2 regions of the Thermopolyspora sp. NPDC052614 genome follow, and region 2 is predicted to be linked to the other one. Evidence: riboswitches for the same ligand, from Rfam matches in the RefSeq annotation. Region 2 holds a riboswitch; the other holds the start of a gene.
What was found. A riboswitch is a leader RNA that binds a small molecule or an ion and turns the genes downstream of it on or off. The one in region 2 is predicted to bind cyclic di-AMP.
Positions count from the first base shown of each region.

Region 1: it holds a riboswitch for cyclic di-AMP, as region 2 does, so the genes downstream of both, AB0K60_RS10320 (C40 family peptidase) here and AB0K60_RS18750 (CHAP domain-containing protein) in region 2, are expected to answer to the same signal.

Region 1 covers NZ_JBFATZ010000004.1:152,792-159,893, forward strand. Annotated here, with positions in the region: gene AB0K60_RS10305 (DUF2000 domain-containing protein) at 1-311, shown strand, start outside; gene AB0K60_RS10310 (glycosyltransferase family 4 protein) at 286-1,434, opposite strand; gene AB0K60_RS10315 (hypothetical protein) at 1,844-2,668, opposite strand; gene AB0K60_RS10320 (C40 family peptidase) at 3,054-3,626, opposite strand; cyclic di-AMP (ydaO/yuaA leader) riboswitch at 3,709-3,872, opposite strand; gene AB0K60_RS10325 (NlpC/P60 family protein) at 4,952-5,899, opposite strand; gene AB0K60_RS10330 (NYN domain-containing protein) at 6,138-7,102, opposite strand, start outside.
Region 2 covers NZ_JBFATZ010000008.1:48,416-55,517, forward strand. Annotated here, with positions in the region: gene AB0K60_RS18730 (protein kinase) at 1-1,428, opposite strand, end outside; gene AB0K60_RS18735 (antibiotic biosynthesis monooxygenase family protein) at 1,922-2,230, shown strand; gene AB0K60_RS18740 (DUF1349 domain-containing protein) at 2,284-2,883, opposite strand; gene AB0K60_RS18745 (VOC family protein) at 3,254-3,643, opposite strand; gene AB0K60_RS18750 (CHAP domain-containing protein) at 3,798-4,517, opposite strand; cyclic di-AMP (ydaO/yuaA leader) riboswitch at 4,530-4,680, opposite strand; gene AB0K60_RS18755 (DUF2235 domain-containing protein) at 5,042-6,790, shown strand.

The DNA.
Region 1 (7,102 bases), on a different contig from region 2:
GCGTGCCCGGGGTCATGGGGCTGCCTTACCGGGACGGCTCCGGCAACGATTACCTGCCGATGATCCGCCAGCCCATGTTGGTCTACACGGCCGAACTCCCGGAACTGGCCCGCGTCCGGGAGCGGGCCCTCGCCCGTGGCCTGTCCGTCGCCCTCTACACCGAGGAGCTGTTCAAGACCGGAAACGACGACGACAACCGGGCGGCCGTCGCGGCCGTGCCCGCCGAGGAGCTCAATCTGGTCGGCATCTGCGTCTACGGCCCCCGCAACGCCGTGGACAAGGTGCTCAAGGGCCTGTCCCTGCATCCCTGAGGTCGGGTGCGCCGGTCAGCAGCGCGGCGAAGCGGTCGGCGACCGCGTCCCAGCGCCAGTCGCGCTCGACCCAGGCCCGGCCCCGCTCCCCCATCGCCCGCGCACCGGCGGGATCCTTCAGCAACCCGATCAGGGCGGCGGCCACGTCGGAGGGCCGGCGGCCGTCCACGACGAAGCCGGTCTGCCCGTCCACGACCGCGTCCGGGGCTCCTCCGGAGTTCCCGGCGACGACGGGCAGGCCGGTCGCCGACGCCTCCAGGTAGACGATGCCGAGCCCCTCGACGTCCAGGCCCCACCGGCGGGTACGGCACGGCATCGCGAACACGTCCCCCGCGTCGTAGTAGGCCGGCAGCGTGCTCCACGGCACCGACCCGGTGACGAGCGCCGATCCGCCCAGCCCCAGCGAGGCGATCATGCGTTCCAGCGTCCTGCGGTAGGGTCCGCCGCCGACCAGCAACAGGAAGGCCCCCGGGATCGCGCGCAGCACCTCCGGCCAGGCGCGGATCAGCGTGTCCTGCCCTTTGCGCGGCACCAGCCGCGACACGCACACCACGACGGGCCGCTGCCCGAGGCCGAGCGCCGACCTGATCTCCGCACCGCCCGCGCCGGGGCGGAACACGTCGGTGTCCACACCGGGCGAGAGCCGTACGAGCTTGTCCTCGGGGACGGACCCGGCGAGCCGGTCCCGGCTGAAGCCGCCCAGGTAGGTGACGATGTCGGCCCCCCGCGCGATGCGCCGCAGCAGCCCCCGCCCGACGCCGAGGCCCGCCCAGGCGGCCTCGTGCCCGTGCGTGAGCATCACGATCCGACTCGCGCCCGCCTGCCGCATCGCGGGCGCGAGCAGCCCGATCGGCAACGCCGCCCCGAACACGACCGTGTCGATCCGGTGCTCGCGCACCAGCCGCGCCGCGCGCCGGGCAACCGTCGGCACGGGCAGCATCAGCGTCGTCGGATGCCGGACCACCCGGTACGGCTGCCGCGCGTCGAACGCCTCGCACCCCCGCCACCGGGGCGCGTAGACGATCAGCGACCCAGGGGGCCGGCGCATGGCCAGGGCATGCACGAACGCCTGGATGCCCCCGGGCCGGGGCGGAAAGTCGTTGGTGACGATCAGAGTGCTCACGTGAGGGCAGACCGTTTCGCCGCGCGAGGGATCGGGCCGAGGCCGGCCGCCCCGGAACCCCCGGATGTAACGATGTAACGCGTTTCGAATCTACTGCACGATCGTCTCCACCGGCCGACGTCCTCCCCATCGGATATCGCCATGAGACCCTCGGCCGCCGACGCAAGGGCGGGACCCGTCCACGTCAGTTCCCTGCGCAGATACTCGCGCCAGGCGGCGGTGAACTCGGCCCACGTCCTCCCCATCGGATATCGCCATGAGACCCTCGGCCGCCGACGCAAGGGCGGGACCCGTCCACGTCAGTTCCCTGCGCAGATACTCGCGCCAGGCGGCGGTGAACTCGGCCCACGTCCTCCCCATCGGATATCGCCATGAGACCCTCGGCCGCCGACGCAAGGGCGGGACCCGATCATGTCAGTTCCCTGCGCAGATACTCGCGCCAGGCGGCGGTGAACTCGGCCGACCCCATCCCCAGCACCTGCCGCAGGACCGCGTCGGCATCCCGAGGCCGGAGGCGCATGTAACGGTAGAGGTCAACGAGCCGGTTCTCGCCGAAGCGGGCCGCGACGTACCGGCAGGCGAGCCACGCCTCCTGGTAGGCCCGCACGCGTCGCGGCCCCAGGTCGAAGTCCGACGGGCCGGGCAGGGCGTCGGGAAGCCGTCCCGCGCGCACCTCGGCGGCCAACTCGGCCGCGGCGACGGGCACCGGGATGCCCGAGTCACGGAAACCGACATAATCGGCGAACCCCTCCACCAGCCATCGGGGAGTGTCGTGGTCGACGGCGGCGCCGGTGGCGACGTGGGTCAGCTCGTGAGTGAGCACGACCCGCCGTCCCGCCGCCGAGAGCCGGGCGAACCCCGCGGGCTCGACGATCACGTGGCCGTCGCCCGCGAGCGCGGCCAGGCCGCGCACGTCGGCGGGCGCGGCGAGAACGGCCGCGCGGGCGGTGGTGGACGGCACGAGCACGATCGCGTCCACGGTCCCCCAGACTCGTGCCACGGTACGGCGGGCCCGCTCGGCGAGGTCCACGAGTTCGGCACGCAGTGCGGAGCCGCCGCCGACCACCACGACCCGGTCGCCCCGAGTAATCGCCGCGGCACCCGTCCAGACGGCGGGGTGCTCGCGGACGAGCGCCAGCGCGCGGCCCAGGAGCGGGTCGGGGGGCGGCACCGCTCCGGCGGCGGTCGCCGCCAGCAGGAGCACGGCAAGCGCCCGAGCGGCCCATCTGCGCATGATGCGGCATGGTACGGGGCGTGGCACCCGGACGTGACACAAGGCGTGGCGCGAGGATGCGGCACAGGGGCGTGGCATCCGGATGCGGCACCGGGACGTGACACAAGGGGTGGCGCGAGGATGCGGCAGCCGGACATGGCACCCGGACGTGACATAAGGCGTGGCACGAGGATGCGGCACCCGGGCATGGCATTCGGATGTGGCACCCGGACGCGGCACCGGGACGTGACACAAGGCGTGGCACGAGGATGCGGCACCCGGGCATGGCACCCGGACTGACACAAGGCGTGGCGCGAGGATGCGGCAGCCGGGCATGACGCGGCCCCGCCCACCGTGAGGAGAGGATGGGCGGGGCCGTGGTGCCGCGGTCGGCGTCTCGGCTACGTCACAGGCCGGGACGTACCGCGCCGCTGAACGACGCCCTGCGCCATGCGTTCAGCTTGTCGATGCGCACCCGCTTCCCCGAGCTGGGAGCGTGGATCATTTTTCCGTTCCCGACGTACATGCCGACATGGCCCTTGCCGTAGAAGAAGATCAGGTCTCCGCCACGGAGGTTCTTCCAGGAGACCTTGGTCTTGATCGCACGGTACTGTGCCGTCGTCACTCTCGGGATCTTCACGCCCGCCTTCCGCCAGGCGTACTGCACCAGACCGGAGCAGTCGAAGCCGCCCTTGCCGGTGCCGCCGTAGCGGTACGGCGTGCCGATCTGCGCCTTGGCCGCCGCGATGGCCCGGTTCGCCCTGGCGCGTTGCCGCGCGACCTTACCGAGCTTCCGGGTGGCCTTCCTCGTGCCCAGTTTGACGCCGCCCAAATTGACGCCGCTCAACGTCGCACCGCTGAGTTGCCCGGACATCTGGACGGTGGCCGGCAGGCCGGCCTGGGCTGTCGTCGGCGTGCCGGCGGTCGCGGCGTGGGCCGCGGTGCTCTGCAGGGTGACCGCTCCGGCTGAGACGGTCACGGTGAGGGCCACTCCGCCGAGGGAGACCCGGACGGCACGCGACAGACGGGGGTTGTGCGAGGTGGTGGACAGGATCTCTCCTAGGGTCTTCCACTTGCGCCTACCGGGTTAGCTGACGGGTTCGGGCGGGGAAGTCTGATCGCCCTTCGGTGAACATCACCGATTCACCCCGCTCCCTCGCACCGGAGGGCATTTGGGTCCCCGGCTCCATGCCTCCTGACTGCATGGATTCGGCCTGCCTCCGCAAACCGTTGAACATTAAACCATTGGTTCGGGTTGCGGCGACATTATGGATCTGTTATCTGATCACCCGGTGATCAGCCGGGTGTTCTTGGCAGCGGCATGGCATGTCGCTGCGAGGCGCAAATCTACACACGCCAAGCAAATGCCGTCGACGATTCCGCCGAAATCGCCACAAGACAAGGCTTCGAACGAAATAAAAGCCCAGCACAAACGAGAAGTAAGTTACCCGTTTGTGATGCTTATCACATCACTGGAAGGCGGCCATTGATCGTCACACGAACATCATCAGTAACAGGAGTAACAACCCCGGGAGGGCCCAAAACATGATCGAAAATCTCGGCCATCCAACGAAAGCGGAACATCCGAATGTCCACACAGAAGGGGGCGGATCGGACAAATCATGATGAATCAAGCAGCGATTCCCCGAATTTGACTGCCTCAAAAGTGACTAATGCCACATCGCCAAGAGGCTCACGCCGGACGAGACCGAGCGCACCCCGCACCGGCCTCCTCGACCTGGTGAAGAACGGGACGGAGACGCCCGGCCGACTCATGGACGTCCGGTCTCCCTCGCTCGACGAGGCGAGGTGAGACGGCCTCCTGCGAGGGCCTCGGCGTGGGCCCCCTGACCCGATGGGGCATTCAGGACGTCGCGGCACACCATCTGGGCGCGGGTCGGATGGTCGGCCACGGACCGGCCGCGTGACGCGAAGGCCCGGCATCGATGCGCCCCGGACTGGATGCGCGGCAGCGGTTCGGCATGGATGCGACCGCGAACCGGCCAGGCGGCGCAGCGGTTCGACTCGCCCACGGCCGCTCGCCGGGGCCACCGGCCCGGGCGAGCGCCCTGCTGAGGGTCATGCCGCCGAGGGCCCGCCGGTCTGCACGCACACGATGCCGGACGCGCTGCACCTCACCGCGGGCGGCGATGAACGGCACCGTACGGGCGTGAACGCGACCGGGAACCGACCGCGTCACATGCGAACCCGAATAAACCCCACCAAACCCGGCGCAGCACGCGGGGCGCGGACGCGGAGGGCCGACGCGCTCTTCGCAGGCGTCCCGAGAATCCGGGCCCGAGGTCAGGGCCGCACGGCGCCGACGAACCGACCCATGCCGTAGGACGACAGCGTCACGACCTTCACCACGTCGCCGGTGCGTGGCGCGTGCACCATCTTGCCGTCACCGGCGTACACGCCCACATGCCCGAGCCCGTTGCTGAACAGCAGGTCGCCGGGCTGCAAATCGTCCATCGACACGCGGCGGTTCGCCCCCCAGGCCCACTGCTGCGTGGTCGTACGGGGCAGTTCGACCCCGGCCGCCCGCCAGGCCGCCTGAGTGAGCCCCGAGCAGTCCCACACGCCCGGTCCCGTGCCGCCGTACCGGTACGGCTTGCCGATCTGGCTGTAGGCGAACTGCAGGGCCGTCCTGGCGTTGCCCGAGGCGGGGCCGGTGTACTTCAGGCCGGTGCTGTTGGTGTTCCCGGCGTTGTAGGTCCCCAGCCGACGCAGCAGCCGCTCCTGCTCGGTGACCAGCTTCTCGACCTCGTCCCGCTTCTTGCGGAACTTCTCGCGGTCGTCCGCGGCCTCCTCGAAGGCGGTCTTGGCCCTGTCCCTGCGGGCCCCGAGGTCCTTCACCTCGGCCTCGTACCCGCTCATCGCCTCGGAGCGCACCTTCGAGATCTGGCTCAGTGTCGCCAGGCCGTTCAGCGTCATGAGTGGGTCGCCCCCGCCCGCGATGCCGGGCATGGCGAGCGCGTCGGCCCCCTGGTAGGCGGTGACCGCGAGGCCGACGATGCTCGACCGCATCGCCAGCACGCGCTCCTGCTGCCGCTTGAAGTCGGCGTTCAGCTCCTGGTATTTCTTGCGCTTCTTCTTCCAGCTTTCGTTGGCCTCGTTGTAGCGCTCGACGGCCTGGTCGGCCTTGTCCTCCAGCTTCGCCAGGCGCGCCTTGGCCTGGGCGATCGTGGGCCTCGGATCGGCGATCGCGTCGCCCTGCAGGCCGCCTTGCGTGACGAGCAGCACCGTCATCGAGACGCCGACGGCGAGCGGACCCCTGCGGCTCCACGCGCGACGCCCCCGGCGGAACAGATCATCCCGGCCGGGCTCGTCAAAAGCGCGCCCATCCCGAACTTCGCGAACGGCCACGTTGGTGCCAGCCTTCCCCAGCGAGACAACTGGGGCGAGACGTTACTCAAGCGATCTGTGGTATTCAACCTGTTCAACCGCATTGAACCAAAGATCCGGCACAGCCGTACAAATATGGTATCTACCCACGACTCAGGCGGCGGAGCAGCAGCGACGACGGCAGCGGGCGCGCGCCCATGCGCCGCACCGACTCGGCCACCTCCCGGTCGGAGGAGACCACGGCCATCGCCCGTCCCGGCGGCTCGGCCCGCACCAGCCGGCGAATGAGGTCGTCGGCGATCTCGCCGGGCGCGCTGAACAGCACCCGCACCCCGCGCGGAGCCTGCACCTGCACGGGCCCGTCGAGCTCCGCGCCGTCGAACACACAGGTGATCTCCACGCGCGACTGTACGGCAAGCCCCCCGAGGCCCGTCAAGAGCCGCGAACGCTGATCGACCAGGGTCAGCGACGGGTACCCGGTCTTGGTGACGTTGTAGCCGTCCACGATGAGATGCAGGCGCGGTATCGCCAGCAGTTGGTCCAGCAGCGCCGGATCGTCGTCGGCGAGCGCCCGCGCGGGCACCGCGCGCACGCCGGGCCGTCCCGGGCGCACCGCGCTCACCGAGTCGGCCGGGCGGGAGATGGTCGTCGGGAGCGCCAGCTCGTTGCGCAGCCCGGCGGCGGCGTCCTGCAGCGCGTCCAGCAGCACCCGGATGCGCGCGTCGTCCACGCTGCGCCCCTCGCGGGCCGCCCGGCGGCTCGCCTCCACCTGCGACTCGGCCTCGGCGAGCCGCTCGCGCAGCCGCCGCAGCTCGGCCTCCCCCGCGCTGCCGGCCATCGCCGCCACGGCCTTGGCCTCGGCCGCGGCCTTCTCCAGCTCGTCGGCCCTGGCCTCCGCGGCCTTGGCCCGCTCCCGCGACTCGTGCAGCTTGCGGCGCAGGTCGGAGATCTCCGCGCGGGCGCTCTTGAGCTGCTCGCGCAGCCGCTCGATCTCCTCCCGGCTCGCGGTCTTCTGCGCGGCGAGCTGCTCGCGCAGCCGGGCGATCGCCTGCTCCTGGGCCGTGCCCTCGGCCACGGCCGCGCTCTGCTCCAGATCGACGCGGGCGG
Region 2 (7,102 bases):
CGTCTCCGGACGCTTCACGGGCCGGGTCCGCACGACGGGGGGCGTCGCCCGATGGGGTGTCGGTACGGCTGGCGCGGACGTGGCCGCCGGGCCGATTGGGACGGCGGGTTCCGTAGGCCACAGTGCCACGATCACGGCCGTCAGGCTCGTTAGCATCGCCGTCCCGAGCGCTACGGCCACGTACGCTCTGCGGCGGGCGCTGTCTCCCGCCTCCCCGCCGGGCGGGGCGGTGGCGTGTTGCGGGTCGGAGTCGCGCCGCGGGGCGGTGGCGTGTTGCGGGTCGGAGTCGCGCCGCGGGGCGGTGGCGACGGAGCCGAGGCCGGACTTGCGTCCCGGCTCGGTTGGATCGGAGTGGACGTCGGAGACCCGCCCGGAGCCGGTCTGCTCGGCCTCCGGTCCTGGGGGCTCGTCATCCGGACGCGAGGTGGAGTCCTCCTCCGCGACGACGGGCACGGAGACCTGCTCGCCGCCGTCCGGCGGTGCCGGGGAGTCGGACGCGGCTACCGGGCGCGGTGAGGGCGAGGAATCGGCGATCGGGTGTGCCGGTGAGTCCGGCATGGCGATTGGGCGCGCCGGAGAGTCCGGCACGGCGATCGGGCGGCCCGGGACGGACCCGGTCTGCGTGCCCGTTCGCAGGGCCTGCAGCACGTCGTCGGCCGTGGGCCGGGCCGCCGGATCCTTGCCGAGGCAGGCGGTCACCAGGTCGAGCAACTGGCCGGTGAGGCCGTCCAGGTCGGGCTGGCCGTACAGGATGCGGCCCAGCACGGCCGGATAGCTTTCGGCTCCGAAGGCCACCCTGCCCGTCGCGGCGAAGGCGATGGTGGCGCCCCAGCCGAACATGTCGGTGGCCGGGACGATCGTCTCTCCGGCGATCTGCTCTGGGGCCATGTACGCGGGCGTGCCGATGATGATTTGGCTCGTGGTGGCGGTGTTCTCCAGCAGGCGGGCGATGCCGAAGTCGATGACGCGGAGCCCGTCCACGCCGAGTAGCACGTTCTGCGGCTTGAAATCGCGGTGGATGACGCCCGCCTGATGGATCGCGGCCAGCGCGGTGGCGGTGCCGACGGCGATCCGGTCGAGTGCGCCGCCCGACCGGGGCCCCTCCCGCATCACGTAATCCTGGAGCGAAATGCCGTCGATGTATTCGGACACGATGTACGGATGGTCGCCGTCGACGTCGGCGTCGAGAATGCGGGCCGTACAAAATGGCGCGACGCGGCGCGCCGCCTCGATTTCGCCGCGAAAACGTCGTCGGGCGGTTTCGTTCGCGGCGGTTCGCGCGGTGAGCAATTTGATCGCCACCTGGGTGCCCGAGGCATCCTCGGCGAGGTAGACGATCCCCTGCCCGCCGCTGCCGATTCGCCCGGTCAGCCGGTATGGACCGATATGGCGGGGGTCCGCGGCCTCGAGCGGGCCCGGTCGTGGCATCGCGACTCCTGCGGGACGGTGAACGCCTCATCTTTATCACGCCGCCGTTCATTTCCCCGGCCTGATCAGCGAACCGTCTGAAACGCCGGATCTGTCCGTGCCCCAATTAATCGGATTTTCGCAAATAAAGGGAGAAATATCGCTGGCGTTCCTCTGTCGTCACCGCTCGGCCATCCCGAAGCGGATGCGGGCCACCCCGGTCGGGGCGGCCTCGATCAGCCAGGCGTACGCGCCGAGCCCGATCGTCGGACCAGGAGTTCTGCTGTCGGCGGGATCAGGTAGGGCTGATCGGGTTCGGCGATGACCGTACCGTCCGGTGGGTGCGGCTACCCGTTTCGACCTGGTTTCGGCAGCCAAATCGCGGGCCGGTCGGCTTCCGGACGCGGTGACCGACCGGGGCGACACCACAGGCCGGTGTACGGCGCGAGGATGGCCTGCTGCGACAATCTGACGAAGCACGATCGTCGGACGAACCAGTGGCGGGACGGTATTCATGGTCATCGAACACGCCGAGATCACAATCTTTCCGGGCCGGGCGGCCGAGTTCGAGGAGGCGTTCGAGCGCGGCCACAAGGCGATCGCGCAGTCCCCGGGGTATTTGTGGGCGCGGCTGGTCCGGCAGATCGAGAACCCCGACACCTACCTGCTGCTGATCGGGTGGGAGTCACTGGAGGCGCACACGGTGGTGTTCCGCGAGTCCGACCTGTTCCAGCAGTGGCGCGCGGCCGTCGGGCCGTTCTTCGCGTCCCCGCCCACCGTCACCCACTACGACGGCGAGCTGACGCCCGCCGAGGGCGCCTAGCCTTCGAGGGCCGGGATCAGCCCGATATCACGCCGGCGGATCGTGACGCCGGGTCACTCGCCGCTTCGCAGGTCGGACAGGCATTTCGGGGAGTACGCGATCTCGTCGAAGCGGGCGGTGCACCCGGGCCCGGTGGGCGACTGGGCCAGGAAGCCGACCTCGGGATCGCCGTCCAGCGCGAAGTATCGGATCAGGTGCCAGAAGTCCGAGCCGAGCGCGACGTGGAAGGCGAAGGCCGGGCCCAGGCGGGAGATACGCAACCGGACCTCCTCGCCCTTGACGGGAATCGAGTTGCAGTCGTCGGACACACCTCGGTTCACCACGGAGACGACGGTGGGACGACCCTGTGGGGAGAGTTCCAGGCAGAACTTCGCCCACGTGTCCTCTCCGGCGTACAGCAGCAGCACACCGGCGTCGTACGTGGAGGCGAGGTCGGTGGTGATCCGGGCGCTCAGGGTGAAGTCGCCGTCCAGACGGCCGAGCAGCGCGGGCGCGTTGGCGTAACGGCCTGGGCCGCCGGGGTCGGTGAACAGGTCGGTGCCAGGGCCCGCGGACAGGGTGAGCGCGTCGTCGGCCTCGATCCGCCAACCGGCGGGCTGGTTCAGCGGACGCAGCGGGGCCGGGAAGACGGGCAGGAGTATCGGGTCTGTCATCGGTCCTCCTCAGTGGTACCGAGGGTCGTACACGTTGGCGACCAGGTCAGCGACGATCGCGGCTTTCTCGGTCGGATGTACGTACGCGCGGTGCACTACACGCCCCCGCCGCCGAGGATGGTCGGCGGCGGGGGCTTGCGGACCTGGAACAAGGGGTGCTTCGTTGATCCAACCGCCTCCACCCTCTCAGCAATGCGTCCGGAGTCAAGCTGGTTGGTCGGCAGGCGTCCGGCTCAGGCTGATATGCACCTGCGATGCGCCGGACCTGCTTGAAGCGTTCATCGACGGGTAGCCGCCAAGGCGGCGGGCGCCTGGGGACCGCTCAGCCGCGGACCGGCCAGGCACGCCCACGGCCCTGGCCCCGGCGGCGTCAGTCCTCCCAGCGCTGGGCGTTCTGATCATTCAACGTGCCCGGCTCCTGGGGAATGACGCAGAAGGGCAGCCCGGCGGGGTCCTCCATGACCGCCCACCTGTCGTTCACCATTCGCAGTCGCCTGGCCCCGAGTGCCTCCAGACGCGCGATCTCCGCCTGTAGATCGTCGGTGTGGATATCGAGGTGAACGCGGGCGGAGCCCGTCCCGAGTCGCTGGATGAGCAGGCCGAAGGCGTCCCCGGGCAAGGTGGCGCCGTGGTACTCCGGATACCGCCGAGACCGGGTCAGCGTCTGACCGGTCGCCTCCTGCCAGAACGTCAGTTCCTCGTCGTGAACGCCCTCGGGCACGTCGATCACGACCTTGTGGATCCTGCTGTAATGCGCCATTGCCCCATCCTCCCGCGAGCAGTCCGGAGATCAGGACCTTCAGCGCCGCGTCGGTGCTGCGCCGCCGGTGAAGGGAGAGCCCAGGCCCACCCGTCGTGGGCCCGGGATGCTCGTCCGGCGCCGGCCGTACGGGAGAGAAATCGGCCGGGGGAGGTCAGGCGGGGTAGGCGGGATAGCCGTAGCCGACGACCTGCCAGGTGGGGCGGACGCGGCGTTCGACCTTGCCGTTGCCGGTGTTGCCTTCGATGGTGGTGATGGTGCCGTCGCCGTTGTCGCGTTCCACCAGGCCCACGTGGTCGATGGCGTCGGTGTCCTTGCTGCCGCCCCAGTCGAAGAAGACGACGGCGCCCGGCTTGGGCGCGGTGCCCCAGTGGCGGTTGGCCTGGAACCACTTGGCGTAGGTGACGGTGTAGGCGTCCCAGCCGAGGACGGGGCGGATGCCGGCCTGCTCGCCGACCCAGGAGACGAACATGGCGCACCAGGGGGCGTTGGCGTAGCCGCGCAGGGTGCCGCCGTCGCGGGCGAGGGTCTCCAGGGCGCGCGGAGTGGACATGTACCACCGCTGGAACTCGGTGCCGCCGCCGTCGGCGTTCTCGGTGACGCCGATCTTGCTTGCCGCGATGCGGAGGACGTCCTGGGCCGTCACCGGAGGGAGCTTCTTGGCGATGCGCTCCAAGGGGGTCAGCTGGGCGTCGTCGGTGTTGGGGGCGTCTTTGGCCTTTTTCGCGGCGGCTGCACCTCGGGCCAGGCCGTGGCCGGATGCGGCGAGGCCGGGCGAGGCGGGGAGGACGGCCGCCGCGGCGACGGCCGTACAGAGGATGATGCGAGGGAGGGTTGCGCCTTCACGTGCCCGGGAGGGGCTGTACATGGACATACGGGGGCTTACTCCTTGCTTCCATGCCGCCTACCGGGTTAGCTGACGGGTTCGGGCATGGAAGGTGCCCTACGACGCGCCGCGACGAGGCGTGCGTCGATTCACCCCGGTGGAGAGTGGGTCCCCGGCTCCTCGAAGATCTCGGACTCGGCGGCCGCGCGTCTCACCGACAGAGAGGATCTCCGCCGGAGGGACGACGGTCACGGTTGTCTGGCCTCAACCCGGGCTCGTACGGCGCGCCGGGCCGAATACCATGCGGACGAAGGTAAACGATTCGGACAAATCCGCGCAAACATCCGTCAAGGTGGGGCGATGGAAAAGCCTTGCGCCATCGGGGTTGCAGGTCGGAAATTTTACCTTTGCCGCCCCCTCGGGGGCGTCGTCCCAGAGCCGCAATACCGGCAGGTCAAGGGCGGCACATGCCCGCCGGATTCATCCCATTGATCCCGGAGTTTTCCCTACAAATACGAAGGGTAGCGTAGCAACTGCTATCTGTAGCCAACAGGCCCGGGGGTCATGGGATCATGCGTCAGCTCATCGTGTGCTGCGACGGCACCTGGAACACGGCGGAGGACAGGGCCATCACCAACGTGCGGCGGCTCTACAACGCCCTCGCCGAGAAGGACGAGAACGACAATCCACAACTGGCTTACTATCAGCCCGGCGTGGGCACCATGCGTAACCGTCTCATCGGCGGCGGCACCGGGCTCGGCCTGTCCCGCAATGTGATGGACGCCTATCTGTGGCTGACCACGCGGTACGAGCCCGGGGACCAGATCTCGCTGTTCGGTTTCAGCCGTGGCGCCTACACCGCCCGCAGCCTCGCCGGCATGATCTCCGCCTGCGGCCTGATCGACACCACCAAGACCGACGAGCAGGCGATCCGGCCCCAGCTCCGCCGCCTCTACCAGCAGGGATACCGGCAGCGGGGTCGGCGGAACACGCAGTGGCGCGACGGGCTCACCTTCCGCTGGGACGCCGACGACGCCAAGAACATCCCGATCCGGTTCATCGGCGTGTGGGACACCGTCGGCGCCCTCGGCGTACCGGACTACCTGGGCGTACTGGAGATGCTCGACCGGCCGCACCGCTTCCACGACCTGCGGCTCAACCCGCACATCAGGTTCGCGCGGCACGCGCTGGCGATGGACGAGCGGCGCGAGCCGTACCAGCCGACGTTGTGGGCCGAGCCGTACGGGCCGGAGCAGGACGTGCTGCAGGTGTGGTTCCCCGGCAGCCACAAGGACGTCGGCGGCGGCCACCCCGAGCGGGGGCTCAGCGACGGCGCGCTGCGCTGGATGATCGACGAGGCGCGTGAGCTGATCAAGCTCGGCTTCCACAAGGAGACCGTCGAGGACCAGATCGATCCCGACCCCCTCGACGTCATGCACGACGACGAGCTCGGCGCGATCGGCGTGCTCGACCAGGTCGTGGACCCGATGCTCAAGCCGGTGCGGGAGATGCTGCTGCGCCCGCGCCCGCGCGCCGTGCCGCGGATCGACCCGCACGCGCCGACCCGGATCATCCACGAGTCGGTGTACGAGCGGCACCAGCGCCCGCCGATCACCTCCGGCGCCTACCGGCCCACGCGGGTGCTCGCGCCCGGTCAGGAGCGGACGGTCGAGGTGTTCGCGCACGAGCCGTGGAACGAGACCGGGCTGTACCTGGAGCCGGGCGAGTACCGCTTCATCGCCGACGGCATGTGGCAGGACGGCGACATCATGGCCGGTCCCGAGGGGACGTCGGGGCTCGACCTGCTCAACCCGATGCGGGAGCGCCTGCGCCTGCTGTCCACGCTGTGGGGCGGCGGCGAGCGGCTCTTCCGCATGATCACCCGCAACGCCGCGGCGGGCTTCATCGGGGCGCGGCGCGAGGGCGACCTGCCGTGGATGTCGCTGGTGGGCGTCATCGCCAACGACGCCGTGTCGATCAAGTCGCGCGACGGGATGCGGCACGCGCACGAGCGGATCCCGATCGGCATCGGCACGCGCTGCCACGTGACCAAGGGCGGTTACCTGTACGCGTACGCCAACGACGCCTGGGGCCTGTACGGCAACAACCAGGGCAGCGTGCGCCTCACCGTGGCCCGGTTGGTCGCCGACGAGCCGCACACCGTGCTCACGCACGCCTCGCTCGCGCACACCCTCGGCGGCAACGCCGGCTCCGACATGGGGGGCGGGAACTCCGACGGAGGCGCGCGGACGGTCGCGGGCGGTCGCCGTACCGGGGCGGGGGCGGCGGGCCGGGTGCGCCGTGAGGTGCAGGAGGCCTGACCGGTCCCGTCGCGAAGCGGTTCGCGGGTCCGCTGGTGAACCCGTGGCAGGCGCGGACGACGCGTCGAACAGGCCCGGCGCTCGGGGGCGTGCCGGGCCTGTGGCGCGTCCAGGGCCGGTACTCGACCGGTGCTTGAGCGGTGCCGTGTGCGGAGGAGGAGCGCGCGAACCGGCTCGCACCGCCCGCAGGTGAGCAGGCGGCGAATCAGGGTAGAGCAGGCCGACGCGGGCAGACGTACCTTCGCGCCCGCATCCCGGCGGACACGACCCCGAGGACACGAGCCCCTCCCCGCCGGCAAAGGCCGCAGAACC